Regions from separate parts of the Psychrobium sp. 1_MG-2023 genome, predicted to be linked through region 3. Evidence: predicted binding sites of a transcription regulator. Region 3 holds the regulator's gene; each other region holds the start of a gene.
What was found. The regulator MetJ, encoded in region 3, represses methionine synthesis genes. The targets are predictions, from matches to a motif close to TAGACGTCTAGACGTCTA.

Region 1 (10,525 bases), on a different contig from region 3:
CAACCATCTTCAAAGTTAAGTACTTTGACTTCACCACCGTTAGCCAAGACCTCTTCACCACCAGCAATCTCTTCAACCTTATAATCGCCGCCCTTTACCAGTAGATTTGGTAAAATCTCGCTGATCAAACGCTGCGGTGTGTCTTCACTAAAAGGCACAACCCAATCAACGGCACCAAGACCAGCTAACACAGCCATACGGCGATCGGTTGGGTTCACTGGGCGACCTTCACCTTTTAAGCGTTTGACCGACGCATCATCATTCACCGCGACAATTAAACGATCGCCAAGTCCACCAGCATGGCCAAGATAAGACACGTGACCGGCATGTAGAATATCGAAACAACCATTCGTTAGAACGACTTTCTCCCCTCGCGCCTGTGCTGCTGCAACTGCGATTTTTAATTGCTGCTCTGAAATCACGCCAAAACCGACTTCAGGGTGAGTTTTCGATAGCTCGTTGGCTAACTCGATGGTACTTACCGTTGAAGTGCCAAGTTTACCAACGACAACACCAGCACCAATATTCGCTAATGCACAAGCAGTTTCAATATCGGCACCAGCAGCAACACTACTCGCTAGCACAGAGATAACAGTATCGCCGGCACCAGTGACATCGTAAACTTCACGCGCCATTGCTGGAAAGTGTAATTCTTGTTGATCCTTACGTAACAGTGTCATCCCGTGTTCTGAACGAGTGACTAACAACGCTTGTAAATCCAAGCGTTCCATCAGAGCTTGACCCTTTTCGACAATTTCAGCTTCACTGTGACATTGACCGACGACCGCTTCAAATTCACTCATATTCGGTGTTAAGAGCGTGGCTCCACGATATTGGCTAAAATCAGTTCCTTTCGGATCAATAAACACAGGGGTTTGCTGGGTCTTACACAGAGCAATCATTGACTCAACCTCGTGTAACGCTCCTTTGGCATAATCAGATAAGATAACCACATTGGCGTTACTTAAACCCGCTGCAAGTTTATCTAATAAAGGGGCATGTTGTACTTGTGCAGCGTCTTCTTCAAAATCCAAACGAATTAACTGTTGATTACGGCTAATAACACGCAATTTAGTAATCGTTGGAATGTCAGATTGTTGATAAAAATCTGGCTTGACCGATAAGGCTTTCATTTGCTCGGTTAAAATAGACCCCGCTTCATCGTCGCCGGTGATCCCAATAATGGTACATTGACTACCCAGTGCAGCAATATTTAATGCAACGTTAGCAGCGCCACCAGGTCTGTCTTCAATCTGTTCAACCTTAACCACAGGAACCGGGGCCTCAGGTGAGATACGCCCAGTAGGCCCATGCCAATAGCGATCGAGCATCAGATCGCCTAAAACTAATACGTTGGCTTGTTCAAATGGTGGCAAGGCTAGAGTCATTTTATAATTCCTTTGAAAATTTCAATAAATTGTATCATGTTAAAGCGCTTTTTGCCGAGACATCCAAAGGTGATATCGGCTACAATATTCATCTAATAAAGAAATGTTTAGGATTTAATTTTGCAAAAGCCTCCTTTTGAGATGAGTTTTCTCCATCCCCGCTATTGGCTATTATGGTTTGGTATCGCTTTATTATGGCTAACCATTACCCTACTGCCTTATCGTACACTGATTAAACTCGGTGGTGCTATCGGTACTTTATTAATGCGCTTACTTAAAAAGCGTGCAAAAACAGCGGTGCGCAATCTCGAATTATGCTTTCCAGAGAAAAGCCAAAGTGAACGTGACCAGATCCTCGAAGGCCATGCCAAGTCAGTCGGTATCGCGCTATTTGAAACAGGTATGGCTTGGTGGTGGCCACAGTGGCGCATCAATAATTTAGTGACATTTACTGGCTTGGAGCACATCGAAGCGGCGCAAAAACAAGGCAAAGGCGTTTTATTATTTGCACTACATAGTTTTTGTCTAGAAATTGGTGGACGTTTATTCTCATCAAAAGCCCAGCTAACGGGAGTATATCGCCCTCACAACAACCCAGTGATGGAATACCTGCAAGTGTGTGGCCGCATGCGCTCAGCCAAATTAATCACTAAGCGTAATATCCGCGCAATGATTTCAGCACTCAATGATGGCGAATCTGTCTGGTACACTTCGGATCAAGATTTTGGTCGCAGTAAGGCAGTGTTTGTGCCATTTTTTGCCGTTGATACGGCTGCAACCGTAGTAGGAGCCTCAATCTTAACCAAAAACTCTGACTCGGTCGTACTACCTTACGTTATTGTTCGCAAAGATGACGGCAGTGGCTATCATATCTCACTAGAGGCGCCACTAGACAACTTCCCGAGTGGCGATGATGAGCAAGATGCTATCTACTCCAATAAGATTGTTGAGCAAGGCATTATGAAAGCCCCAGATCAATACATGTGGCTACATCGCCGCTTTAAAACTCGCCCGAATAAAAGTGACCCTTCACTGTATCGTTAACCCTTTTTGCTGACGCTCTGCTAACGCAGAGCGTTTTCTCACCATTAACATGGTGAGTCGCCTTACCCGCTTTATCATTAATCAAAAACCTTAATTTTAGTGTTGATTTCACTGTCCTTTACTTCAGTTACTTTTGTATAAATAAAGTACCAACAGTTAACACCTTGTAAACAAATTGTTGATTTGTTAAATATTTACCAGTATGTTAGCTCCCTGCTGAATAATTCAAGGATGAACTAATGATTCGTAAATCAATAATCGCTGCTGCATTGTCGCTCACATGCCTCTTACCTGCTACCGCTTATGCCAAAAGTACCCATGACTTAAAACCACAGTTCGATGTTGCCTATCAAAATTATAAAAAGGCAATCGCCTCAGATAGCGCCGAACAACAAATTAAGTTTGCTAAAGAGGCTTATGAACTCGGTGGCAAGATTTATAACAAAACAGGGACTGACTACGCCAACTTAGCCATTAATTTAGGTGCCGTTTATAATTCAAAAGAACAGTTCGCACAGGCGAATGAAGTATTACTGCCAATCCTAGCTATTTATGAGAATGAGTACCCGGCAGATGCCAAAGAATGGGTCGCACTGTATTTCGAGCTAGCTGACTCTATGCCGTGGGAAGAAAGAAAAAAGAAAGTCTCATATTTTCGAAAAGCGGTAAAAGTCGCCAAAAACTATAAAAAAGAAAGCCCTGTTTATTATGCTCAAATACAGCTGGAAGTAGGCATAAAGCTCCTGCATGTTCGTCCAAAAGACAGCAAAATGATTTTATCGGCCTTAGAAGTATTTCAAGAACATTTACAGCCGAACGATACCCGAGTAATTCGTGCTAACTTCCATGCAGGTAAGTACTACCAAACACGCAACCGAAAATCTAAAGCCATTTCTTACTTTGAGTCTAACCTACCAATCTTTGAAACATTAGAAGGCCCAACCCACCCTTATGAGCTCATGACTCGAGCATTTCTAATCCAAATGCTCGAAAGTAAAGGGGAAACGGATAAAGCAACCGAGCATTGCATTGCCATTGGTGCAATGAAGCCTTGGAGTGATGCACAGGAGCAAACGCCTTTATTTAGAACTAAGCCTCGTTTATCTAAAAAGATCGTTACAAGAGGAGCTAGCTATACGATTATCAAGTTCACTATCACAGAGTCAGGCATGGTTAAAAACCCAATAGTGACAGAGTCTGGTGGTAACAGTCGTTTTGATAAAGCTTCTATCGCTGCGGTTAAACGCTGGCGTTATGCACCAAAGTTTGAAAATGGCAAACCTGTTGCCGCTACAAGCCGAGTGAAAATATCTTTTGAGACGAGTTAAAGCTAACTAATTATCACCTAAGAGTTTAACGTTTTTATTAGGGGTTATCTATTCGCTATAAAAACGCTTGTCTATTCAATTAAGGAAATTATTTTGCCATTCGAATTCGATTCCACACTTGCCATGTTATTAATGCTGTTTGCTTTCACTTATGATCAACGGTCAAAAAAAGAAATGAAAGCAAAGAAGCTGCTTGAAGTACCTGATATCGGGGGGCTGACTCATTTATCAATCATATTTGGATTTCCCTTTATTTATTTTATCGCAGATTGGTTCCAACTGGGCTTAATCAATCAAGCTATGGTTGACGAGCTCATCAATCGATATTTCCATTACCCCATCTTTTTTGGCTCTTTACTGCTGATTTATTTAACTGAACGTATATACCGATCGTTAAAAAACCTAAAAAATAAGCGTCATTCGAATCAGAGTTCTGGGCTTAAATAGTATTAAGCCTATGACCATGTGTATTTTAAGGAGGCTTTATGCCATTTGAGTTTGAGCGAAGCTTAGTCGTAATGAGTTTGGTTTATGGCTACGTCAGTTATCACTTATTCAGACAAGCGCTACAGCAGAATAAATCGCTTACACAAGCAGTGTTAATTCACATGCTGCTTGTCTTCATGAGTCCTGTGACGAAACTTTTAATCGATACTGTGATGTTATTTAGCAATAGCATCAGTGCTTCAACCGAGTTATTCCCCCCATTTTACGCTGGCTTACTAAGCTCACTCTATTACTACCCAATCATCTTAGTCGTGATCCTGTGCTGTTATTTAGTACAGCGCCTGATGGGGTTATACAAAAATAGTCGTGATGAAAATAAAGGTTAGGGTCGACACGAATAATAATCGACGGGTGCAAGCGCTCATAAACTAAAAAACGACTCAAGCTAAATCAGCTTAGCTTGAGTCGTTAGTAGTAAGGCCACAGCCATGCAATATTTTATGCTGTTTTCACCACCATTTTTCCAACATCTACCGAGACAATCTCAACCTCAGCTCCTTTATCGATCGATGTCGTTGCTGTTACCTGCCACTCAACCCCTGAGTATTTTTGTGCAGCGTACTGCCCTGCAATAAGTTGTTGCGATAAAATAAACCGATTGCCAATCATGTCACTCGTGGGCTTTGATACCTCGACATGACTTTGCATCGCTTTAAGGGGCCGCCAACTGAAGATGGCGACTAAAGCGGAAATGACAGCGACGCTAAAACAAGCAAACACTAATTCACTTGGCACAATTCCGACTATAATCAAGCCGCCAGTAATGATTGCCCCCACACCAATAAATAATAAAAAGAAGGTTGAGAAGCCTAACACCAACACTTCAATGGCTAAAAGTAACAGCCCGATAACGATTAATGATTGAGCTAAATGTTCGATTAAATAGTCCATTATCTCTCCTTATTCAAGGTACTCATGATGGTTGTAGCCTGCGCAACAAGTGATGCCGCATCTGTCCCTGAGTCAGGCAGTAACACCACTGACGACTCTTTAGCAATTGCGGCTTTGGCGGTAATAGCTTGAGATGCCAAATCAAGCTGAATTGCTTTTTGACCATCAGGTGTGTTGGCTGCTTCACCAACACGGGTAATTGCTTCTGCACGCGCCTGAGCAACTGCCAGAATCGCTTGTGCCTCACCTTGGGCTTGTAACACCTGCTCTTCTTTTTCTGCTTCAGCTTTTAACACCACTGAACGTTTTTGACCTTCAGCAACATTAATAGCTGATTGACGATCACCCTCGGACTCAAGAATTTGTGCGCGTTTAACCCGCTCAGCTTTCATTTGAGCTTCCATCGCTTCCATCACGGTATTAGGTGGCACAATGTCTTTAATTTCATAACGCAATACTTGGATTCCCCATGGCGATGACGCTTCATTAATAGAAGCAACAATATGAGCATTGAGTTGGTCACGCTCTTCAAAGGTTTTATCCAGCTCCATTTTACCTAATTCACTACGCATCGTTGTTTGAGACAGTTGGGTTACGGCAAAGATGTAATCATCAACACCATAAGTCGCCTTATAAGGATCAAGTACACGGAAATAAAGTACTCCGTCAACGGTTAAAGAAATATTGTCACGAGTAATAGCACTCTGGCTAGGTACATCGATCGCTTGCTCTTTAAGCGAACGATCGGCGGCAATACGATCGATAAAAGGGATAATAAAGTTGAGACCCGCTTCACGAGTAGATTGGAATTTACCGAAGCGTTCAATCATGTAAGCACGATTTTGCGGTACAAAAATAATCGATGATTTTAAAATGACCACCACCAAGATAAATAGAAATACCTCAGCGGTAAATAGGTTTGAAAGTAAAGTATCCATAATTTTCCTTAATTAAATCTCAGTTGAGTAAACGTTATGACTAGACGCTTAAATATCCTTGCATGTTATGACTAATGACACACAACGTGTTTAAACATTAACCCATCAAGACATAATATGTCAAAGTGTAATACGCAAAAAAAAACCAATCGCAATTTGCAATTGGTTTTTCTCTCGCACCGATCTCTCGCTCTGCTTGCTGATAAAGTACAGCAAGGTGGCTTCTTTTATCGGTTTAACTAATCAACCAATTGATACTCGTTGCGTAATACCTCGATGATCTCAGCTTTCGGGTTATCCGATAACACAATCTTCTGCCCAGTCACACGCTCAGCAATGTCAATATACGTTTTTGACACATCCATTAACACACTTTCAGGTAGTTCGTTATCACGTGCTAATGCAAAACGCTCATCCATACGATCTTTGTTTAACAAAATATCTGGATCAGGGAAATGATTGAGTAATAATTGGCGGAAGCCTTCTTTAGAGTTTTCGACGATGTTACCAGCGCTGTACTGACTTTCATCCCAAATACGCGATGAGTCTGGAGTACCGACTTCATCCATATAAATTAGCTTTTCTTGACCACTGCCATCTGTTACATAGCCAAATTCAAATTTGGTATCGACAAATACTTGGCCCACTTTTTCCAATTCACCACTGATTAAGTTAAAGCCTTGCTTTAATAGCTCTTCATAGCGAGGGATATCATCTTGTTTGGTAAAGTTAAACGCTTGGTAGCTGTTTTCAATATCAGCACGAGTTATATTGACATCATCGACTTCAGGTACACCCGGAATACCGGTTAAAATACCTTTAGTCGAAGGTGTGATCAGTAACTCGGGTAATTTTTGATCTTTCGTTAAGCCATCAACTAAATTAATACCACAAAACTCTCGTTCACCTTTTTCGTAAGCACGCCACATCGAACCAGTAATATATTGACGACAAATTGCTTCAATCATAACTGGACGAGCTTTTTGTACAATCCATACAAATGGGTGCGGGATATCAAGAATATGGCTATCTGCTAGCCCATTTTCTTTAAATAACTTAAACCAGTGATTTGAAATCGCATTGAGTGCTGCACCTTTACCCGGCACACCATTCATTCCACCTTCGCCACGCCAAATACAATCAAATGCTGAAATACGGTCACTAATAACCATAATCGCTAGTGGTGCATCTGCGGCAACATCATAGCCTTTCTCTTTGATTAAACGCGCACTATCTTCAGCGGTCAGCCAGTATACTGAACGAACTTTACCACTGTGAACAGGGACGTTGGTGCGAATAGGCAGATCATCATTCACTGCCAATACTTTATCTGCAAGACTCATTGAGTGTTGTCCTGTATTGAATTATTCAACGATTTGAATAGGAATTAAACAAAATATATAACGATTAGATAGCGGATGTTAGCCCCGCTAAAGTTGCACAGGATAATAGCAGAAATGCCTTACCCTGCCAACGAATGTGATCTGAATCACGTACAATTTTGTCGCTAAATGCAAACGCTAACTTAATGCAGTAGCTTATTGCGATTGCTTAATTTTCTGTTCAAGCTGCAGCTGTCTCCGATCCATTAACTGCTGAACTTGTTTTGCATCATGTAGCGCCTGACTTGGCGAAGTGATAAATGCCCGATTCTCATTAACTAAATCATGGGGTTTCTCAACGTGTTGCTGACTCATTGGCGGTTCAAGCTTTGGCAACCTTGTGATCGCATCAGAGTCATAAGTAACCAACTCACTGTTTGAGTGAGGCTTATCAGAATAATGCCACTGCCCTTGCCCATCTTGCCAGCGGTACACGTGTTGCGTCTTACCCTTTGGCGCAGCAACTAACGACTCAACATGAGTCAATGCTGTATCGGTCAATTGCTCAGCTTTATTAAACAGACGGTTGTTAGCTAATGTCTCTTTATCTGGCGTAAAATCAGACCATGATAACCAAGGTTCACCGTTGGGTTGCTTAATAATAAATAACCCAGAGGCGGCTAATAAGCTGATCATAACAATAAAATAAACTAACCGATTTAACATCTAACACCCTTCTTTATCAATGTTCACGTAATTAAAGCAGCTTATAGCTGCTTTAATTGTTGAATTTTATGCTGAGAAAACCCACTGTACAACACTGGGATAACAAATAGCGTTAAGAAGGTCGACGTTAATAGTCCCCCAACAATCACACTCGCTAACGGCCGCTGTATTTCTGCGCCTATGCCCGTTGATAGTAACATCGGTATTAAACCCAGTGCCGACGTCAACGCAGTCATTAACACCGGACGCAAACGTGAGGTTGCGCCATTAAATATTGCCTCGGCACTACTAGTGCCAGCTTCAATTCGCTGATTAATGCTCTCTACCATCACCACCCCATTAAGCACAGCCACCCCGAATAGAGTAATAAAACCAATTGAGCTTGGCACTGATAAATACTGACCCGATAGATACAAAGAGAATACGCCACCAATGACAGCTAAGGGCACATTCACTAAAATCAACATTGCCTGCCCTACTGAGCCAAAGGCGAAGTAGAGTAATAAAGCAATCAATGCCAATGATAATGGTACCACAAGCGCTAACCGTTTTTGTGCCCGCTGTTGACTCTCGAATTGGCCACCAATCACCACGGAGTAACCCGCAGGTAACTCAACACGTTCAGCAATACGTTGCTTAATAGCTGCAACCACGGTGCCCATGTCGCTCCCCTGCACATTAGCTTGAATAACAACACGGCGCTGCACATCATCACGGCGAACTTGTGGTGGTCCCGATTGATAACTGACATGGGCGACATCCCCTAAACGCACCCAGGCGCCACTAGGAGATTGCATCCGAATATCGGCTATCGCCTCTAAATCAGAGCGATGTTTTGCAGCAAGACGAACAAAGATATCGTAACGCTCATTACCGTTAATCACCTGCCCGGCAGCGATACCACCAATGCCATTTTGCACCACATCCATTACATCGCCCACCGAGATACCAAAACGAGAAAGCTGCTTTCGATTTGGCGCGATAACGAGTTGTGCCTCACCCGATATTTGTTCTAGGGCAACATCACGCACACCATCAAGTTCTTTTACCGCATGCTCAATTTCCTGCCCTTTCGTTGCTAATACGGCTAACTCGGGCCCAAATAGCTTAATCGCGAGCTGCGCTTTCACCCCTGATAATAACTCATCGACTCGTGTTGCAATGGGTTGTGAGAAATTAAACAACAGGCCGGGATGCGCTTCTAATGCAATTTCCATTTTTTGCTGCAATTCAAATCGATTTGTCGCACTCGTCCATTGTGATACAGGTAATAAGCCGATATAAACTTCAATATTATTGACTGGTTCAGGATCCCCCCCAATTTCTGGGCGACCGACGCGACTTAATGCATATTTCACCTCAGGAAACGCCAACAACTTACGTTCAATAATTGGCGATACTGACAGCGCCGTTTCTAAGCTAGAGGATGGCGCTAAGGTAACACGTAAGTTTAATGTGCCCTCTTCTAATTCAGGAACAAACTCAGTGCCAATTTTCGGCAGTAAACTTAACGCAGAAATCACTAATATCACGGCTACGCCAAGTACCAACTTGGCGTGATTTAGCGCAGCAGCTAAACTGATTTTATATAATCTAATCAGTGGCTTTAACAAGAAGCTCTCACGCTCACTCACGCCATGCTTAAACAGATAAGTCGCGAGTGCAGGAACAACGAATAGCGCGGTGATAATCGCAGCAATAACGGCAAGAATAATACTCACAGCCATCGGTTGAAATAACTTCGCCTCAACCCCCTCAAAGCTAAATAACGGGGCAAAGACCACTAAGATAATCGACGCAGCAAAAAATACTGGCCGTGCAACACTTTGACCAGCCAATTTTACTTGCTGAGCCGAGCTTAGTCGGGACACTCCAGGGGTTGATTGCTGCCGATGAAGTTGTTTAATGATACTTTCAACCATCACCACAGAACCATCAACTAACATACCAATGGCCACAGCAATCCCGCCTAATGACATCAAATTGGCAGAAATGCCCCACCACGACATCACCATCAGTGCAATTGCAATTGAGATTGGGATCGAGACCAACACAAGTAACGTCGCGCGAAGATTCATTAAAAACAGCGCTAAGACAATACAGATGAAGATAAAGGCTAAAGCCAATGCGTCTACAACCGTGGTGACAGCCTTTGCGATCAAATCGCTTTGATCATAAAGTGGCTCAAAGCGGACACCTTGTGGTAATGCCTGCTCAATCATCGGTAAACGGGCGTTAATACCATCAATGGTCGCCTTGGTGTTTGATCCCATACGCTTTAGCACTATTCCCGAGACAACTTCACCTAAAGATTCAGCATTACCGTGTTCATCACGGCGAGTTAAAGTGACGGCCCCTTGTCTGATTTCACTGCCTAATTC
Region 2 (10,525 bases), on a different contig from region 3:
ATGTGGCTATTTAGTTTGTGGTCTTTCATTAAAGAGATACAGCCCGCAGCAAACTGCTGTGGTGTATCTGCAATGACAATATCATGATTATGATTTACATCGATGCCTTCTGCGCCAATGGTGGTTGATACCACTGGACAGGCAAAGCTCATGGCTTCGAGGATTTTTATTCGCGTGCCGCCACCGAACTGAATTGGGCAAATGGCTAAGCTTGCTTGGTGGTAATAGTCACTGACACTATCAACACCTCCTTTGACTGATACATTGGCTAACTTATCAAGCTGTTGGACTTCAGGTGGGGGGGAGTAACCGACAATATCAACAGTAAAACTGCCATCGTATTGTTGTTCAATAAATGGCAGTACGTGTTGGCAAAAGTAAATAATTGCTAATTGATTTGGCTGAAAGCTCATGGTGCCAACAAATAAGATGTGTTGCATTGTTTCAGTTGTGGCGTTTGTGTTTTGTGTTGGTTTTTTATTTTTATCGGTAATGGCTACTGCATTTGGGATATAGTCGACTTGAGCGTAAGGCTGTCGTTGTTTTAGTTTTTGCTGATCAAGTTCTGAGCATACTAGTACTAAGTCTGCTTGCTTGAGTAGGGTGTTTTCGAATTCGCGCTGTTGTCTAATCGCTAATTTAGCTATTAAATTGGCTTCAATGCCTAGTTGCTTGCGATTAAGCTTTTGTTGGCGTGCCATGACGATGGACTCAATGTCATCGAAGTCGACCGTATGAAATGGCTGGCTGTTGTTTGTTCGATATTGTTGCCACAATAAACCGGATTGGAACTTAAAACTAAAAACCTGCTGCGGTGCTTGTTCGTTAATGAGCGCGATAAAGGCAAGATGAGAGTGCCCCGTGAGCTGGATAAAGGGCTTGTTGGCATGAAAAAGTTGCTGCCATAGTCTCCCTATGAGTTGCGCTCCCGGTAACGACGACGTGCTAGATAATGACGCTTGGCATTTGAGTATGTGAGTTGTTGCCAATGACGTGGGGATGTTAGCTACTTTGTCTTTTTCTAAACGTTGCCCCCAGTCTAAAATAATTAAATGAATATTAGATGATAATGTTTGTAAGCTTTGTAGGTGCTGCCAAGCGCGCTGCTCAGAGCCACGGCCAGAGGCTAATGGTATATGGGGGGTAATAAAAAAGACGGTTTGTTGAACTGGCTTATTTTTCTTTTTTGTTGTCTTTTCCATTGGCTATCCCTGCTGATTGGCGCTTTTTTTTAATGTGAATGAGAGCTTTTCGATTGCTTTCTCTAATAGTATTAAAATGAAACGTTCGACGGAATTGGGCTTGTTACACAGCTGCCAACAACCGAAATGGCAGATACAGTAAGCACTGGCACCAATAAGTACTTTGAGTAATAACAATAGTATGCTGCTTGGTTGGTTAAATAGCTCGATACCAGTGAGTGGTAGGGCGGTTAATACGACGACCATAACAAATGTAGAGATAATAGAGCGCCAGGCTAGGGTAAAGTGAGAAAACATACTCATAGCAAAGATTTTTGCTGACAGATGGAGGTTGATTGCGACCATCAAGAATGAAATCAATAATCTGCCGCAAAGGAGGCCGAGTAAGCCTCCATAAATGACTCCAGCAATTAATGCGACGGGTTGAATGACTGCAGCAATAAGTTGTCTTAAAAATAACGCCTTGGTTTTTGCGATAGATAATAATGCGCCTTCCAAACCGATGGTAAATATATGGGCAATGGATGATAGGGATACGATAGACAGTACAATACTAGCTAACGCCCACTCAGCCCCTAACACGACGTCAGTAAAATCACGACTCAGAATTGATAACCCGACACCAAGCGGCAAGCCTAAAGCAATTAAGACTTCTCGATTTTGAATATAAAGTGCTTTATGTCGTGCGGCATCGTCTTTAATTTTGGAAAGGGCGGGAAACAGGGTTTTATTTAGTGGCCAGATAATTTGCGTTACGATCATGCTGCCAATATCTTGACCGATATGATAAGCCCCCGTTGTGGCGGTGCCAAGCCAGCGGTTAATAATAAAGATATCAATACGTGAGGTTAGCTGGCTTAGTAAGTTAGAGCACATTAGCCAGATAGAAAAACTAAATAACTCTTGCCAGCGATGAGTGGAAATAAAGGGTCTAAATGGGTGGAGCTTATAACTTAAGATCAGCCCCACTATGGAACTTGTTAACATACCTATAATCAGTGCCCAATAAGATTGTAGATAAAAGGCCGCAGCGACAGTGGCCATGAAACTACAAAATTTCATGCTAATGGTAAAGGTAAATAAACGGTTGTACTCAAAGTCTTTGATAAAGTACATGATCCCGATATTATTAAATCCTTCGATGAGCGGGATCAGAGCTAAGACATAGATTATAGTCTGAACATCGGGGGAATCGAAAAAGAGTTCCGAGTGGTAAGCAAGTATGGCAAGCAGGCAAGCGATAATAACTCCCCTGATTGCATTGAGAGTCCACGCGGTACTTAATAGGGTTTTGTCGGGCTCTTTCTTTTGGATAAGAGCGTTATCGAAATGTAAATCTAACCCTTGGCTTAACACGCCATAGGCAGCTGCTGCTACGGCTACAATACCAAAATCATTCGGTGTTAGTAGTCGAGCAAGGATCGCAATATTAATAATGCCTAACGATCGCTCAATCGCTTTTATTAGCAGCATCCAAATACTGCCTTTTACCATCTTTTTTTTCAGCGTATCCACTAGGTAGGTTGCCTGTCAGCAATGCGCCAGTAAGCTTTTTTAAAGGCAATGATAAAGCGCTTGATCCGATAAGTGAGTTTAGGTGTGCCATTAATTGTTCGAACTACGTCACTATAATTATGATGGCCCCTTTGCTCTAACAGATCGGCTAAGCGTTCATTATAATATTCTACAGATAGGATATCTTTCATATTAACCAAGCGTAACTTATCAATGTCGATAGTGCTGTCAGGGAAACAGGTTGCGTGCTCTAGTTTTCCATAGGCGAGTAAGGCGAGCTTAGTTCTAACGCATTTTTCACAATAGCCACAATTGATATGTTCATTATCAATATGGTCTGTGTTGTAGCAGACCCTGATGGATGCCAAGGCTGTTTCATTTTGTGCAACTAAACCGACTTTTTGAGTTCGGTCTAGATGGTGACACTCGGTAAGAAAATCTTGATAAGAGCTACGGTAAAAACAATTAAGGCTAGGGTGTCCCCCCCATGAAGTGAGATATTCAGCGGCTAGATCTGAGGCTATTGCGCTGCTATTAATGCGATTGCCAAGCGCGTGTGCTAAACCTGATAGCAATGCAGCAAAATGCATTGTCTCGTAAAACTTACCATCAGGTTCTATGTCTCGAATGTTGGTATAGATGGGAATTAAGGTTAAATCGAGCTCTTGTGCTAGTTTGTCTTGCTCTGCGAGCGCGCGTTCAAATAGTCCTGAAGGGATCTCTCGATTGGGATCGCCAATGTCTAAACCAAATGCCAATAATGCATATTTATAGCGCATAGGGTGATCGGTACTAAAGGTTTGTGCATTGGTTAGTAGAGCCGAGATTGAGTCGATACCGCCTGAAAAGAAGCACGCAGGGGCTCGGTCATTATGTGTTAAGTCAGTGGGGAAGTAGCTAACGGCGGTGATAGTTGGCAGTCTATGGTCTTTAGTAAACCACCAGTGCTTTTGTAAACGCATCGCTGCTTCAAGGTTACTTTTCAAGTAAGGGCATAGGTTACCTTCAATATGAATACGATGTTCTGAATGTAATAATGCCGCAGGAAATGCCCCAAGTAGAAATGGCTCAAAACTGCACTGAAGCATATTCTCTCGCGATCGTGGTAGCGAGATATTCAACGTTAATGGGGGTTTATCATTGTTTTCAAAACACACCTCAGCGAGTAAGGTTGCATAGTCAGCGTTCTTTTCAATTCTACAGTCAGAAATGATCATTTATGTGCTCCTTCACGAGTGTGTTATTTAAATGGCTTTATATTTTCTGCTGATAACGCAACCACATGAGATTGGTTTTCTATGACACTCTCTTTGTGGTTGATAATTTGTTTTAGGGTCTGGGTTATATGTTGAGATAAAGCTCCGTGTTTGAGCAGCTTTGCAGGGTCAAATAGTAAGTTTTCAAGATTAAAATAATTAAATAACCCTTCAAACTTGCCTTGATAAGTAATTCCAATAGCTGGAACACCCTGTGCCAATGCGGCGATAGTTAAATGCATTCGACCTGAAATAACCAAATCAGTTTGGCTAGTGAGCGCTTTTAAGTCCCAAGCATGAAATGGTGGCGGTAATAATGTAGTTCGCTGGATGATCTCTTCGGGTAAATGATTAATGAGCTGCTTTAGAAAATCATAATCGCTTTGTTGCGGTCGCAAATCGTGGGGTAAAAAAACACAAGCGATTTCACTATTTTGTTTCATTAATTGCATCAACTCATCAGCATAAAGCTTGGCGATATCTTCAGGAACGTCTTGGGTGATGAGCTTATTAATGTTAAAAGCTATAACTTGTTTTCCACTGGATTTTTGTTTAGTTATCCAGTCTTGGCACGTAGCAGCGTTGGGCGTTTTTATTTGAGGTTGCATATTAAAGGCTAAATCTGCAACGAGCTGAGCGGGATGGTGAGTAAATAGTTTGAATCGTTCTAAAGATTTTTTATCTCGACATTTACAGCACACATCATTCGACAGCCGCTTTAGACTATTAATGGCTACGGGTGATGGGGACTGTGAAAAGCTAAAGCCTAAAATAGTGCATGGGACACTGGTTTCTGCGGCGATATTACAAAACTGAGTAATTTGAGCGACCAAATCGGTGGAGTACTTCCCATCCATGACGTCAGCGCCTAATACATAAAAATGCTCACATTGACGAAGCTTCCAGATAAACGCTAACGTAGACTGAGTATCCGCAGATGAAATCGTGATGGTGTTTAGTGGGGTGTCTGGTGTATCAAGGGGGTCCCAATGGGGCAGTATGGCTTGATACACATGTTGATCTCTTCCTTGTTTCTTTAATAAAGAAAGTAGTCCTGCTAATAACGCCTCATCTCCTAAGCTGCCAGCACTAGCTGGTGGCAGAATGAAAACTTTATTAGCTGTGGGGAAAAAATAACGGTAAGTTTTGATTAAATAAATGAAAAAGGTGATGCAAATTAATTTAATGCTTTCCATGTCACTGCTCTAACTCGAAAGGATATGTTAAGCATAGACGAAAAAGAATAGTTCGCAGGTTGGATTCAAGATAAGAGAGCAATTTGAGCATTGCTCTCTTAATAGTCTTGGGTTTATCGTAGGCGTTTTAGGCCTTGATCTAAGTCAGCAATAAGATCATCGACGTCTTCTAGACCTATATGAACACGAATAACCGCTCCCTGCTTAGGCCATGGCTTAGCTGTACGAAGGTAATCTAATCCATTAACTTTTAGGATTAAACTTTCGTAACCCCCCCAGCTAAAGCCCATCTTGAAATGAGTCATGCTATCTAAAAACTCGGTAATCGATTGGTTATCGCCTTCATTTAATACAAAAGAAAATAAACCATTTGAGCCGTTAAAGTCACGTTTGAAAAATTCATGTCCCGGGCACTCTTCAAATGCTGGGTGCAACACACGTTCAACACTTGGGTGCTCTTTCAGCCAGTGAGCGACTTTTAACGCATTTTGTTCGTGCTGTTTCATCCGTACGCCTAAGGTACGCAAACCGCGCAATGCTAGGTAGCAATCGTCAGCTGAAACACATTGACCTAGCAAATAGCTAGATTCACGAAGTGTCGGCCAATGAGCCTCATTAGCCGTAGCGGTACCAATCATCACATCAGAGTGACCGACGATGTATTTAGTTGCGGCTTGAATTGAAATGTCGACGCCATAATCAAAAGGTTTAAAGTTGATACCGCTACCCCAAGTGTTATCTAACATGACGGTAATGTCATGTTGATGAGCAATAGTCGATAACGTTGGTACATCCTGAACCTCCATGGTGTTAGACCCAGGTGACTCTAAAAACAGTACTTTTGTATTTGGCTTAATTAGCTCATTGATTCCCGCACCAATCATTGGATCGTAATAGGTCGTTTCAATGCCTAGTTTAGTCAGCATTTTATTACAGAAGTCACGCGTAGGCTCATAGGCCGTATCGACCATTAATAAGTGATCGCCTGCTTCTAAGAATGATAACAAAGCACTGGTTATTGCAGCCGTTCCACATGGGTATAGAGCACAGCCAACACCACCTTCGATCTCACACATTGCTTCACTTAGTGCAAAACTCGTCGAAGTACCACGGCGACCGTAAAATAATGTTTTATTTGCCCGGTTAGCGGTGGCGTGTTTCATTTCTTTGACTGTGTCAAAAACGATGGTAGAGGCACGTTGAACAGGAGGGTTCACAGAGCCCTGAGTCCATTCTTTTTTACGCCCTGCACTGACTATTTTGGTATCTTGCTTCATTACATTTTCCTATGAGACGTCTAGACTGCTATTAAACGCCATTATGTTAATTTTTGCACGAACTTCCTGTAATTATTTTTTGTTTTGAGATTAAGGCTTGTAATTCAGTTTAACTAGGACTAAGTTCGAGAAAGGTGCTCTTTTATTGAATAAAGTTATGTTAAAATCACCTGTTTTTTATTAACTCTTGGTAGTCACGTGACAACAGAAACTTTATTAGAACCGATTTTAAACTTTTTACAGTGTGAAACTCCTGATGAATGGATAACTGAAGCTAAAAAAGCTGAAAACCTACCTGTTTTACTGGTGGACCATTTAATGTGTGAGTTAAAAGCTGGTCAAACGGCAATGCTTTTAATTAGAAAGTACGCGGTTGATAAAGAAAGTGGTCAAGCGTTAATGAAGTGGTTTGAACCTTACGAAAAGTATGTTTATAAAAAACAAGGGACAATGGCGCAATTGACAAGTAATAGTCACTTGGCTAAAGAGATAAAACCAAGAGATGATTCACCATACGGACAAGAGTTAGTTGATAAAATGGTGTTGTTAATCAAAGAGGAGTTACACCACTTCTATCAAGTGTTAGAGATCATGGAAAACCGGGATATCCCTTACCAGAACATTCGAGCAGGACGCTATGCTAAAGGATTAATGAAGCATGTTAGAACATATGAACCATGTACATTAGTCGATAAGTTAATTATTGGAGCCTATATTGAAGCCCGATCTTGTGAGCGATTTGCGAAGTTGGCGCCTCATCTGGAACCAGATTTAAATAAGTTTTATATATCATTGTTGCGATCAGAAGCTAGGCATTACCAAGATTATTTAAAGTTAGCCCAGATGATTAGCGATGAAGATATTACCGAGCGTATTAAGCACTTCGGTTTAGTGGAGGCTGAGTTAATTAGCAGTAATGATGATGACTTTAAATTTCACAGTGGAAAACCGATACTAATATCATAATCTTAAATTTGGTTTACACACTATAATTAAGACTATGTATATCAAAGCACGTACTAATAAAGAGGCGGCTGTTTATGAATAGTTTTTTCGGGGATATATCAGTAAAGAGTAAATTAAACCTACTGTCAGGTGTTTTACTGGTTTTAATTGTAGTTATTTCTTTGTTTTCACTGATGCAACTAAAGTCAGTGAAATCCCACTTTATGCAATATAGCAAGTCAGCTGTACCGACCGAAGTTGGTACTTTAAAAATCAGCCGTGATACAAATTATGTCTCAAGGTTAACCCGCAGTATCATGCTGGGTGATGATTTTGATGCCAACATGACTAAGCTGACTCAGCGCAAGAATGCGATTGAAGGGCACTTCACTGCATTATCTAAAGATGCTCAGAGTATTAATGATGCTCAAGGCCGTTCGAGACTACTTAGCCTTACTGAAAAGTCGAAAACTTCAACATTAAAGTTCATTAATGAAAGTATTGTATTAATGCAATGGATAGGTGCTGATGCTGACGCCTCTAAGTTACAGCAAGCTTGGCAAAAGTATAAAAGTGAATTTTCACCATTAGCGGCTGCAGCGCGTAAAGATTTTTCTGCATTAAATGAACTTATCAACAGTGAAAAGAAGAGAATTTATAAAAGTTCGGCTGACACAGTTGAGTCATCTATTTCTGTTAGTATTAGCATATTAGTTGTTTCTGTGATCATTGGTGTTGTACTGAGTCAGTTGTTTTCAAAAAGTATTATTACACCGCTAACTGTTTTAAGAACGAGTATAGAGCGCATTGCTGCCAATTCTGATTTAACGGTGCGTACTGATATTTCAAATAAAGATGAGTTGGGTACAGTAAGCCAAGCATTTGACTCGCTAGTCGCACAGTTTCATCAAACATTAGAGCAAGTGGTTATTGCTGCGAATAACTTGAGTGAATCCTCAAGTGCATTGGCTGAGTCGAGTGCTAATACCAGTGATTATGTTAATAGCCAGCGCGCTGAAACAGAAATGGTGGCAACTGCGATGAATCAAATGGCGGTGACCGCAACTGATGTGGCTAAGAATGCGGCAGATACCGCTCAAGGTGCATTAAGTGCAAATGAACAAGCACAGCAAGGTCAGCAAGTAGTTCAAGCAACTGTGCAAAGTATTAATGAATTAGCAAAACAGATTGATGATGCGAGTGACTCAATCGATAAAGTATCATCAGACACCCAAGAAATTGGTCGCGTGTTAGATGTTATTGGTGGTATCGCTGAACAAACTAACTTATTGGCATTAAATGCCGCTATCGAGGCAGCTCGTGCTGGTGAACAAGGGCGAGGTTTTGCGGTCGTTGCTGATGAAGTTCGTTCGTTAGCGTCGAGAACGGAAAGCTCGATTCAAGAAATTCAACAAATGATCGAACGTTTACAAACTGGGGCAAATGAAGCGGTTAATGTTATGAACCTCAGCAAGAAGCAAGCGGAGCGAAGTGTATCCAATGCGAGTGAAGCGGGAGGAGCGTTGGATGGAATAACGTCTTCTGTCGCATCAATTAATGATATGGCTGCTCAAATTGCATGCGCTGCTGAAGAGCAAACCAGTGTAAATGAGGAGATTAATCGTAATATCACTAATATATCGACAATATCAGACTCAACGGCCGTTGAAGCTGATAATACGCATCAAGCGAGCCATAATCTAGCGTCGCTAGCAGTAGAGTTAGATCAACAAGTCTCTAAATTTAGAGTTTAAAAGCTCGTAATTTGACGTAAAGTCAGTTATAAATGCCGCCTAAATAGAGTAGTGGGTCTACTCTATTTTTATTTCTTCTGTGAACAACAATAAATTGAGTTTAAACGTGCCTAATGGATTCTAGTCATTTAGTAAATGAGATAAAGTCGCTCCCTTCATTGCCTCAAGCTTATCATAAATGTTCTCACCTTCTGGAGCAGGAGAGTACTGATTCAGCAGCCTTGGCTGAAGTGGTGAGTGCCGATCCGGCTATGACTCTGAGTGTATTAAAGCTAGTGAATAGCGCTTACTTTAATTTACCGCGTCGAATCGAACGTTTAGAGCATGCTATTTCCATTATCGGACGCGATAAATTTAAAGAACTGGTTTTAACGGCTGCACTTGTTGAGGCGGTGAGTAAGTTAGCTGGTGGGGAGGTCAAAATGGAAGTGTTTTGGCGTCACAGTATTTATACTGGCCTTATTGCTAAACGATTAGCGTTGCATTGTTACCTACCGAACAGTGAACGGTTATTCATATCGGGTTTGTTACATGATATAGGGCAATTGTTGTACTTTACAATTCAACCTACCAAGGCGCTAAAAGTTTCTGCTCTAGTGTTAAAGTATGGAATTGAAACCAATTTAGCTGAAAGTAAGGTGCTTGGTTATAACCATCAACAATTGGGGGCTAAGTTATGCCAAAGCTGGGAGCTTCCTGACTGGTTAACTCATACTGTTAGTCATCACCATCAACCTCAACAAAAGCAGCGCCATCAGCTAGAGTCGCAAATTATTTATTTAGCGAATATTATTGCAAGCTCTGTTTACCCGAGTTTGGTGACTTTAGGGCATGAAAAAAAAATTAAGCCAGCCTGTGTGATTGAGGATCCTGTCTGGCAGGCTTTAAATATCAAGCCTGAAGTTGCTAAGACGCTTGAACTTGAAGCAGAAGGGCAATTGAATGATATCTTAAAGTCTCTCATTCCCGACTTGCGTACCGTTGCCTGATTACTGTTATAATAGCCGCGTTATCAATTATAGGATGATTTCTTTGAATCAATTTTATCAAAAGTTACTTAAATGCTCGTTGGTCGCTATGACACTTTTTGTTTCTAGCGCATTTGCAAAAACAGAATTTTGTCCTTTACCTCAACCTCTGCCGTCTGAAAAAGAACAAGATGAGTTATTTGTTGAAGCGATGTTTGAGGCTGATTATATTTTTAAAGGTCGTTTGTTTACTTTCTATCATGAGCAGTGTGATGGAGAGATTTGTGCGTTTGATGGTTTGGTATTTAAAGTACTAGAAGAAGTTTATGGCCACTTGAATCTGTATGTTGAAACTGGTTGGAGTGAAGATTGTGAGCGCGTTTGGCTTCACCCACAGCAGTGGCGTCAAGAT
Region 3 (10,525 bases):
CCAAATGATAACTGCTGCTTAAAATTTGTGGATAGAGGTTCGTTACACCCTGATCTGCCGTGATATCTAACATCACAATTTCATCAAGTGGGTTGTTTTCAAATAATGACAATAGATTCTGCGTATCAAATACCTGACTCTGCTGCTGGTAACGTGCCTGCCATTCGTCAAGTTTAATCCCAGAGAAGTCGATTAGGGCTGAACTAGAACGTACAATACCTACCACAGGTAAATGGACGTTGAGTTGTTGCTCAAGTTTTTGCTGCTCTTGGTTAAATACATCAAGCCAACAACGACCAATATTGCCTGCACCCAATAATACAACGCCCACACGCTTAGCTGGGGTATAAATCTTTTGGTGAAGTAAATAAGCAAGAATATTCACTCGCTTAGCCGGTACGATTGCACTCAAACTTAACCCATTGTCAGAAAGAACAACAGGCAGTAACGACTCTTTTGCCAGTAACTTATTAAACAGCTTACGATACCACGACACGCCAGCATCGAGTAATGAGATTAAGCCAACATCCGATTGGCGTGTCCAATTAATACTTCGATGTTCGTTTAACAGTCCCTCAAAGCTTTGTGCTACTTCATTAGCCATTACCAGTAACAATTTATTGCTATGACGTGTGGCCACAAGCGGAAAAAAGCCATGCTGTGGCAATGATTCTAGTAGCGCTGCTGACTTATCATTATCTGGTAAATGATAAAGCTCCACGTTGTCCATACCATTGACGATACAATCACCTACATGACCTAACCGTTTACCAATTTCAGTAAAGGCAGCATCAGGCTCAAAGCTGCTGCGTACACGCAGCGCAATTTTATCTTGTGCTAATGGTTGTAAAGTCCGGCGATGAAGCACAGGGTTGCCTAAACGTGCCAACTCTTCGGCTTCAGCTAAGCTTAACTCTTCGATAAGTGCGGCTTCTTTGATTAAGTTAGGATCAGCACTATACACTCCAGCAACATCAGTCCAGATATTAACTTCGCCAGCACCAGCCAATTTAGCAATTAAGGTGGCACTATAATCACTACCATTACGACCGAGTAATAATGTATTGTGCACTTCATCACGGCAGATAAAACCAGTAAAAACACGCTGAAAAGCGAGGTAGCCTTGACTTAAATTTTCTAAGTTTTGCGCTGACTGCTGCTCATCCACAATCGGTGTGACGACACCTTGTGCGACTAAGAAGTCACGCGTATCAAAAGCAACCGCCTCACGACCCAGTTGTGATAATAAAGCTGCTAATAAACGTGAAGACCACACCTCACCACAAGCAACAATCTTATTAGCGGTAAATAAATCAATTTCTGTTTGCGCCAACCACAGCGCTAACGCAGCAAAGTCATCATCTAGCAACTCTAACAGTGATTGCGGCTCAGAAAGTAGCTCGTTTACCAACTGCTGTTGAAAATGTTTTAATTGCCCGACCAATGGCAAGTAATCATAGCCTTGCTGAGCAAGCTCCGTCAGGCGTAATAATTTATTCGTGGTTTTTCCTGCCGCAGAAACCACCACTAAATCGTGACTGTCACTGTGGCTTAGTAATAAATTTGCAACACGAGTGTAGCAAGCTGGATTGGCTAGGCTACTTCCGCCAAACTTATGTAAAGCAGCTTTTTGCTTGCTACCCTGAATGTTCGCTACACTCATGTCTTATTCCTCAATACTTTAAAAACGTTCGATTAAAGCGACGCTAAAACCGTATCTAAACTTTGTGACAAGTCCTGAATCAAATCATCTACAGACTCTAAGCCAACTGAGAGACGTATCAGGCTGTTACTAATACCCGCTGTAATACGTGCGCTCTCTTCCATACCTGCGTGAGTCATTGTTGCAGGGTGTGCCACTAAACTCTCAACGCCACCTAAGCTTTCCGCGAGACAGAATAATCCAATTTCTTCAACAAACAGCTTACTTTGCTCAATATCACCCGCAAGATCGAAACTTAACATCGCACCAAAACCCAGTTGTTGTGATTTAGCCAACTCATGTTGCGGATGATCTTCAAGGCCCGGGTAATAGACTTTCGCTACCGCTGGGTGCTCATTTAAAAATGCGGCAATTGTCGCTGCACTCTCTTGATGTTGCTTCAAACGTACAGGCAAGGTACGTAGACCTCGCATCGCCATGTAACTATCAAATGCCGAGCCTGTCACACCAATACAGTTAGCCCACCAATCAAGGTCAACACCCAGTTGATGGTCTTTGGTAATAATCGCGCCAGCGACAACATCGCTATGGCCATTGATATATTTGGTACAAGAGTGCAATACAATGTCTGCACCTAGACTTAATGGTTGCTGTAAGATTGGGGTTAAGAAGGTATTATCAACAACAACATAAGCACCGACAGCTTTGGCTTGCGCCGCAATCGCTTTGACATCAACTAAACGTAATAGCGGATTACTCGGTGTTTCAATCCACACCATTTTCGGTTTAAGCGCTATCGCAGCATCTAAGGCAGCTTGGTCGTTTTGATCAACCACTACCAGCTTAAATAATCCACGACGCTCAAGATGATCAAACATCCGGTAGCTACCGCCATAACAATCATGCGGAATCACTAAAGTATCTTCAGGGGATAACAATTGAATAACAGTGGTAATCGCTGCAAGGCCCGTACACGTCATCACGCCGTAAGCACCGCCTTCAAGGTCGGCTAAGGCTTTTGCTAACTGGCTACGGGTTGGGTTACCACGACGCGCATAATCATACTCTCTTGGTTCGTCGTAGCCCTTAAAAGTATAATTGCTAGAAAGATAAATCGGTGGCACAACCGCGCCATGTTGCGTGTCAGTATCAATACCACCGCGCACAGCGATAGTTTCAGACCCAAATTTGTTCATAAATCCTCCAGCAAAAAGCTTGACTTAAGGTACAGCTAGGATATAAAGATGTCTAGATGGCTAATTTAGTTTATCTAAAAAAAGACGTCAAGATGTTTAGACGTCTATCTTAAAATAAAAAGTGAAATAAACGTCATTAAAAAGCAAATATAACCACAAGAAATTTGACAGTATTCGCTCAACCGTTAAAATCTGCATGCTTTTTATAATACATGCGTCAATATAGCGAGTTATAAAGAGCTTTCACAGCGTTTAGATCAATATAATAGGGTGTTTTCATGACTGTCTGGAATGGCGAATATATCAGTCCTTATGCCGAGCACGGCAAAAAGAACGAGCAAGTAAAGAAAGTAACCGTTTCAGTGCCTTTAAAGCTATTAAAGATCCTGACTGATGAACGCACACGCCGTCAGGTCAATAACCTACGCCATGCCACCAATAGTGAATTATTGTGTGAAGCCTTCTTACATGCTTACACAGGGCAGCCATTGCCAGAAGATAGTGATTTAGCAAAAGATAAACCTAGTACAATTCCACAAGCGGCACGTGAGCTAATGGAAGAGTTAGGGACTCTAGAGCAGTACTTAGCAGATACCGAAAAAGAAGACTAGCAATTGACATATAACGCTATCGCAAAGGTAGCGTTAAACAAAGGCATGCCCCGCCCAATTGGCTGCTACTTCTAGCGGAAACACACCCCTGGTGCCAATCCATTATTTTTACCGTAATCGCTAAGCCTAAACCGAAATGCCCCATTTCCCGCGAGCGTTCCGCGTCAAGTCTAACAAACGGGTCAAACACTCGCTCTAGATCGCTATTGGCAATTCCGGGACCATCGTCTTCCACCAAAATATTAAGTTGCTGCTTATCACACTGCAAAGTTACTGACACTGTGGAGTCAGCATAATCAATCGCATTAGCTAATAAGTTTTGCAAGGCTCGGTAAAACCATTGTGGGTCAATCTGTGCAAACGTTGGCGTTTGCGTGCCATTTAATTCCACCGTGACTTGCTGTTGCAAAGATAAATTCACAACATCTTCAATCGCCACCTGCAACCACTCATTTAAATCAAGTGACTTAAGCTTTAAGCTGCCTACTTGACGCTCCATTCCTGCATATTCTAGAAATGCGGCAGTCATTTCTTCCATTCGGGTTATTTCGCTTTCCATGCGTGAGATATATTGATCTTTCTTTTCACTATTAGAACAGTCTAACGCCGCCTCGACCCCAAAACGTAAACAAGCTAATGGCGTTCTAATATCATGCGATAAACTACGCGCTAGTATCTTATTATCTGCCATCAGCTTTTCAATTTGATCAGCCATATCATTAAAACTATGCTCAAGCTGCTGAATATAAGAAAAACGGCTATCAGGAATACGCACCGACAACTCACCTTGACCAAACTTTTTAGAAGCACTGGTGAGCAAAAATAAACGTCTTGTTAGAGGAAGTGACCACAACACAATAATCAGACACACCCCTAAATAAAGCGACAAGGTCAACAATAAATCAAACTGATGATTATCATCTTCGGCGCTAGGCAAAGAAAGTTGTAGTAATTTATGAGGATGGTTTGTAATGGCTTTGAGCAAATAAGCACCCTGATCGGACGCGATTAACAACCCGCCATCTTGAGACAGTTGCAGAGCGAGAGAGCTTGGTAGTGCCACATTGTCGGCTGACTCAAGGCTTAATTGACTTGAAAAATGTTGCGCAAGTCGAATAACCGCCTCCTCAAGCTGACTATCCTCCAGTGGATTGAGTTGTTCACTTAAGCCATTAATTAACTTCTGATAAACCACCACTTCGCTAGTGTACTGAGCTTCTTGTTCCGAATTATGATCCACCAAGAGGTCGAGCCCCCACCCAGTGGCAAACAACGCCCCAAGCACAGTCACAATAATCGTAAAATACAATCTGCGCATTAGTTAGCGCTCTTGCCAAGCATCTTCGACAAACAAATAGCCCTTACCCCAGATAGTCTTAAACTTTTTTGGGTTTTGCGGATCGTCACCGAAGGTTTTTCGTAATGTCGATAACATCACATCAAAACGACGATCAAGACCGTCATATTCACGCCCCTTCAACGCTTTAAACACATTATCACGTTCGACAACTTGCCCAGCCTGACTGGCTAAGAACCATAAAAAAGAAAACAGATTAGTCGACAGTTCAACTTCATTACCTTGATACACCACTCGCTTCGATTGCTGGTTAATAACAAGTTGCCCAAAGTTAAGTTCCACTTGTTCTGCTTGAGGCGCCGTGACCGCGATTAGATTATTTTTAATCCGTGCCAGCAGCGCGCGAGGTCTAACAGGCTTTATCACATAATCATTAGCACCTGCTTCCAAACCAATGACTTCATCAAACTCATCAGCACGGGCAGTCAACATAATGATTGGCACCGTTGATACTTCACGAATTAAGTGACAAACCTCAATACCATTAACACCAGGCAGCATCACATCAAGTAACACAATATCAGGCTTACATAATTCAAAAGTAGCCATCACTTGATCCCCACGCTCAACATGCGTCACTTGAAACGCTTGCTCGACTAGATACTCTTTCACCCAATCAGCTAAGGTGACATCATCTTCAACTAATAATACATGACCATGATTTAACATAGGTTTCCTTTAGTGACTAAAAAAGACGCCAGCGGCGCTTTCTTGATGTTTTTTTATGAACCCAACCAACATCCACATTGGCCACACCTATCACTCTTTTAGATTGTTGATTAACGAGTGAATAACTCACTTTTTGACTCGACTCAAACTCAATCGTCAAGGTTTGATCTAGTGTATCTCCTAAACAGCTTAATGGCTTAGCGACATTATTTTGATAAACACAATAATGACCTAGAGCCGCTAACTTCACTTTAAGTTTAATGGTCGTAAAGCATTCTCGCCCCTGCCTCAGCGCAATGCACTTGCTCGGTAACGCATCAAAGGTGACGACTGAAGAGTTTTCAACAGCCTCTAACACAGGGTCACTCTCTGTGGCATGTGCTGTTGCGACACTAAGCGCACTAGCTAAGCTCAACAGCTTGAGGTAGCGGCTAAAACACATAGCGCACACCAATTTTTAGTTCAGAGAAATGCTCCCTAATGCCAATCGGACTGCGGGAGATATTCTTGGACAAAAACGTATTGGTCAGCCCCATATTAAATGACCAATTTTGCGATAAGGGATACATCGCAAAGGCTTCAAGTTCAAGCTGAATACCATCTCCGGCTCGGTAGACTGGCAAAATATCTGAAGTTTCCTCCTCAGATACACCAACATAATAATCAACAGTCGAGGCAGAAAAATAAGTGGCGCCAGCTCCTAAATAAACATCCCAATTACGATAGGGGATCAAGTAACTATAAAAGCTGTCAATCACCCAGCTGTTCTGCCCTATCGAGGGGTGTAAAGAGGCGATATCAAGATGAAAAATAGCCTCATCCTGAAAGTATGAATACCGTAAGCCAATACCATTGCCCGCAAGGCGTTCATTTAATGTCGTATATTTGGGTATGGGTACAGAGTGATGGCGTTCAATCGACTGCGGATCAAAGCCAACCACATAATTTTTTACAATTAAATCAATAGCCCAGTCAGACTGTTCATGTAACAAGTAGCCTATTTCGCCACTATATAATGACGCACGACGTCGATTAGAACGAATGTAAAAATCTTTATAAGAAACATCAACCAGCAACGAAATATCGATAAAATCATCGATATCTGTTAGCTCAATATCACTCAAAAAAGTCGGGTTATACACCGCCGACAAGCCAACGATCAACTCCCACTGAAAACCGCGCTCTTCTTCTGTTGATTCTTGCTCTGTCTGGGCATTAACCAGTTGAGGCCATACCAGAATTACGGCCAGTAATAGCATTCTTAACATTATGGTATCGTCCTTGAAGTCACCAAAAAATCTGCCAAGAATACTATCAAATATCTAAACTAAGCCCTATCTTAAAATTGTTTATAATTTGTAAGAAATTACTCTACTTCCGAGTACTAAAATTGTGTGCTCAAACCAATCGATGGAAACATCCCAATATCGGCTTCACCTTCGATCTTAAAGTTAGTTAAACTATCTCCTTCTTCGGCGGCATAATAATAACCAGATACATTGTCGCTATTAAGGGCATTAATTAATGCAAACTGCCATTCAACTGGGTGAGAAAAAATAGTTGTTTTGTAATTTGCCTGCAAATCTAACCGTTGATAAGCGGGCAATGTTTTAGCGTTAAGCTCGCCATAATTAGCGAGGAAGCGATTAGGATGATCCGGGTTTTCACGCAGCCCAATAATTGGCGTATATCGAGCACCACTACGGATGGTATAACGTAAACCAAAGTCCCAACGTTCATTCAGCTGATAATTAGCGACGACATTGCCTAATAGCGGCGTATCTAAATGATAGTCCTTGGTAATATTAGTTAACTCATCTGTACGCTCACTTTGCGACCAACTCACCGACGCCCATCCATACCAGCCATTTTCCCGTTCACGCTTAACCACCCATTCAACGCCTGAAGCCGTCCCTGATAAATCATTACTATAACGACGCTGCTCAATGTCCGTTTCTGGATCAAGCGACAATGCCATATCCTCAAGATCTTTATGGTAAACCTCGATACTCGTCTGCCATATATCATTGATTTGATAATCAGCCCCTAATGAATAATGAGTCGCCGTGGGCGCATCAAGCTCTGGGTTACCTAACTTACGTAACACTGTATCAATGTCAGGAAAACGACTGTATCGACCCGCCTTAGTGGTTATTTTCAAATCATCGCTGACATACCAAAATGCGGCTAAACGCGGATGAACAAAGCTTTGTTCGGTATAATCGTTATATTCCGCACGTGCGCCTATCTCAAGCTCCACATTGGCTGATACAGCCCAATTATCTTTAATATAAAAAGCTGAGTTCACCATGGTTAACACATCTTTATCCTGTCTACGCTCGCCTTTCTTCGCTGAACAATCTGCGTCATGGTCAGTACAAAAATACGGAATAACATCGTAACTATAATCCGCCTCAACGCGTTCGACACTGCCCCCGGTGCTTAAGATATGGTCATTACCTATATCCACTTGATAGGCAACACGGAAATTTAGTTCTTCTTCATCATTACGAATGTATTGGCCTTCACCATAGTTTTGCACCACACTTTCGCTGCTATGAGCCAAGACCACATTCAACACCTGACTGTGATCGCCAAAATAGTCCCACACCAAGCTTTGGCTATCAAACCCTGTGGTGATTTCTAAGTCCCCCACATTATCCGGATCGAGCCGTCCTTCTTCGGAAGCCTCTGAAATATTAATACCCGCGATATCATTAGCGCCTAATGCAGTAAAGGTGAGTCGGTGATCGTTACCAATCAGCCATTGATACTTTGCCTGATAGTCATCGCTTTGTGGGGCTTCAAAAATGGTTAATCCATCTTCCTCTTCTCCTTCAGGCAAGAAGAGGTGAATTAAACTGCGGCGATATGAGATATAAAACGCGTGATCTTCTGCCAAACCACCCTCAACCATGATGCCGGTTTTTAATAAGCTAGCATCGACCGTCGTTGTAATGTCTTGGTTACGAGGTGCGCGTAGTTTCACATCAAACACACCACCCGTGGCATTACCGTATTCGCTGCCAAACGCGGCCGAATGAAGCGAAAAGTCTTGCACCACATTTTTATTAAAAATACTGTCACCAAAAATATGGAAAATATAATCCACAGGCATATTATCAATAAAGAACGCATTATCTTCCGGTGAAGAGCCGCGAATCGCCGGCTCGCCGCCATGATCGCCGCCGCTATGTACCACACCCGGCAAGCTAAACACCGCACTGAGTGGATCATTATCAATGCCTGCCACATTGAGCAGTTTTTGAGTTTGCACTGAAACCTCGGTTAAAGGCGCATTCCGTTGTCCCTGCACTTCAATCACTTCAACAGGTTTGTTAGCGCTTTGCTCTTTAGCCTGTAAAGCACCTGAAATAGCTAAAGCCGTGAGAGTCAGTGTGGTAATAGTTTTCATCTTGATATCCGTATAGTTGGTATAGCGCTATAGTGCTACAAACCCGTGTTGGATACCGTTGAACAAATGTGGTGAAATGATTAAGAAATGTAAGATTGTGTAAGATGTGCCCCCTTTAATTCAGTGACGAACTAAAGGGGTAATATTGATTAGCACATGTGACTTAACAAAGACTAAAAAGCATTAACGCTCACCAAATGACTCTGATAATGTTTTCTTCAATGGTTTTAATAAATAATCCATGACCGTGCGATCACTGGTTTTAATATCTACTTGAGCTGTCATCCCCGGTAAAATTTCCAGCGTGCGTCCCGACGTTGTCGTTACTGGTGAAGTCTGGCTAGTGACATGAACACGGTAATAAATCTCTTCACCCCGCCCAGTCTCTTCTTTTAACGTATCACCACTGACATAAACAACTTCCCCGATAACCCCGCCATAAATCGTATAATCAAATGGGTCGAAGCGGATTGTTGCCGATAAGCCTTTCTGTACTTGGGCAATATCTGCTGGACTGACTTTCGCTTCAATAATCAACTCATCGCCAACGGGGATAATTTGCATTAACTCTTCACCGGCACGTAGTACACCTCCAATGGTGGTCACTCGCACGTTTTTAACAATACCGGGTAGCACGGCAGTAAACACACTATCGGCCAATTGCTGTTGACGCTGCGCTAAAATTTGTTCATTTTGCGCTATTTCATCTTCAGCCTTAGCGAGATCTGTACTCACTTGCTCTAGGTATTTATTTTTCCGGTTAATAAGCTTGGCTTCTGCGTCATTTAAAGCGCGCGCCGAACGAATCACCTCAGTGCGGTTAACATCACCCGACTTAGATAACGATTCAATTAACTGCGCCTCTTCTCGCGCTAACTCAACAGCCACTTCAAGGGTGCGCAGTTCTTCATAGAGCCCAGTGCGTTTTTGCTTAAACAGTGCTTGTTCAACTTTCACTAAATCGGGGAAGCGTAGTAACTCATCTGAGAAAACTAACTCTTTCGAATCAACCACCTCAGCACGTAAACGTGTTGCTTTGGCCTTCAGCGCAGACAACCTGACTTCAATCTCTTTAACGGCAGCGCCAATACGCGTTTGATCAAGCGTTGCAATAACCTGCCCTTTAGCAACGGTATCGCCCTCTTTCACGTTTAAGGTTGCTAACACCCCGCCATCAACAGACTGAATAATCTGGACTCGGCTACTAGCAATGACTTCACCAGTCGCGCGAGCCACCTGATCAATACGATACACAGAAGACCATACGGTGAAAGCGATAAGGCCTAATAATAATAGCCAAAGCACCACTGAATAATTACGCTTATAATAGTTCTCTAAGCGTAACGCCGCTTTTTTATTACTGACTTCGTCATCGGCAAAAAAGTGATCAAATAACATTGTTCGGCCCCTTATTAGCAAACCCTTGATTAGGAGACGGTCGATTCAGCCCCGCTGATTGTCGTGTTGCAGGTTGACGATTTAACACCTTGGGTAACACCACTTCCGGTTTACCATCAGCCACGACTTCGCCCCGCTGCATCATGATCACGCGATCTGCAATTTGTGCTGCTAAGGCGGGTCGATGGGTTGAGATCAATAAAATATCATCCTTTT

Region 1: a site for MetJ is predicted at 6,138-6,155, ahead of Q8W26_RS08730 (slipin family protein). Genes of this name have one in related genera too.
Region 2: a site for MetJ is predicted at 6,460-6,477, ahead of Q8W26_RS09765 (cystathionine beta-lyase). Genes of this name have one in related genera too.

What each region holds. Positions count from the first base shown of each region.
Region 1 covers NZ_JAUYVJ010000013.1:36,734-47,258, forward strand. Annotated here, with positions in the region: gene hldE (bifunctional D-glycero-beta-D-manno-heptose-7-phosphate kinase/D-glycero-beta-D-manno-heptose 1-phosphate adenylyltransferase HldE) at 1-1,388, opposite strand, end outside; gene lpxL (LpxL/LpxP family Kdo(2)-lipid IV(A) lauroyl/palmitoleoyl acyltransferase) at 1,509-2,432, shown strand; gene Q8W26_RS08710 (energy transducer TonB) at 2,672-3,760, shown strand; gene Q8W26_RS08715 (hypothetical protein) at 3,854-4,207, shown strand; gene Q8W26_RS08720 (hypothetical protein) at 4,246-4,593, shown strand; gene Q8W26_RS08725 (NfeD family protein) at 4,706-5,158, opposite strand; gene Q8W26_RS08730 (slipin family protein) at 5,158-6,096, opposite strand; gene Q8W26_RS08735 (phosphoribosylaminoimidazolesuccinocarboxamide synthase) at 6,336-7,439, opposite strand; gene Q8W26_RS08740 (DUF4124 domain-containing protein) at 7,635-8,144, opposite strand; gene Q8W26_RS08745 (efflux RND transporter permease subunit) at 8,186-10,525, opposite strand, start outside.
Region 2 covers NZ_JAUYVJ010000016.1:297-10,821, forward strand. Annotated here, with positions in the region: gene Q8W26_RS09745 (glycosyltransferase family 4 protein) at 1-1,202, opposite strand, end outside; gene Q8W26_RS09750 (oligosaccharide flippase family protein) at 1,206-2,717, opposite strand; gene Q8W26_RS09755 (hypothetical protein) at 2,717-3,934, opposite strand; gene Q8W26_RS09760 (polysaccharide pyruvyl transferase family protein) at 3,958-5,169, opposite strand; gene Q8W26_RS09765 (cystathionine beta-lyase) at 5,283-6,446, opposite strand; gene Q8W26_RS09770 (tRNA isopentenyl-2-thiomethyl-A-37 hydroxylase MiaE) at 6,645-7,412, shown strand; gene Q8W26_RS09775 (methyl-accepting chemotaxis protein) at 7,487-9,145, shown strand; gene Q8W26_RS09780 (HDOD domain-containing protein) at 9,259-10,134, shown strand; gene Q8W26_RS09785 (hypothetical protein) at 10,178-10,525, shown strand, end outside.
Region 3 covers NZ_JAUYVJ010000035.1:4,602-15,126, forward strand. Annotated here, with positions in the region: gene metL (bifunctional aspartate kinase/homoserine dehydrogenase II) at 1-1,663, opposite strand, end outside; gene metB (cystathionine gamma-synthase) at 1,696-2,859, opposite strand; gene metJ (met regulon transcriptional regulator MetJ) at 3,138-3,470, shown strand; gene Q8W26_RS15535 (ATP-binding protein) at 3,487-4,788, opposite strand; gene Q8W26_RS15540 (response regulator transcription factor) at 4,792-5,496, opposite strand; gene Q8W26_RS15545 (DUF3019 domain-containing protein) at 5,513-5,938, opposite strand; gene Q8W26_RS15550 (MipA/OmpV family protein) at 5,928-6,764, opposite strand; gene Q8W26_RS15555 (TonB-dependent receptor) at 6,881-8,911, opposite strand; gene Q8W26_RS15560 (HlyD family efflux transporter periplasmic adaptor subunit) at 9,095-10,309, opposite strand; gene Q8W26_RS15565 (peptidase domain-containing ABC transporter) at 10,299-10,525, opposite strand, start outside.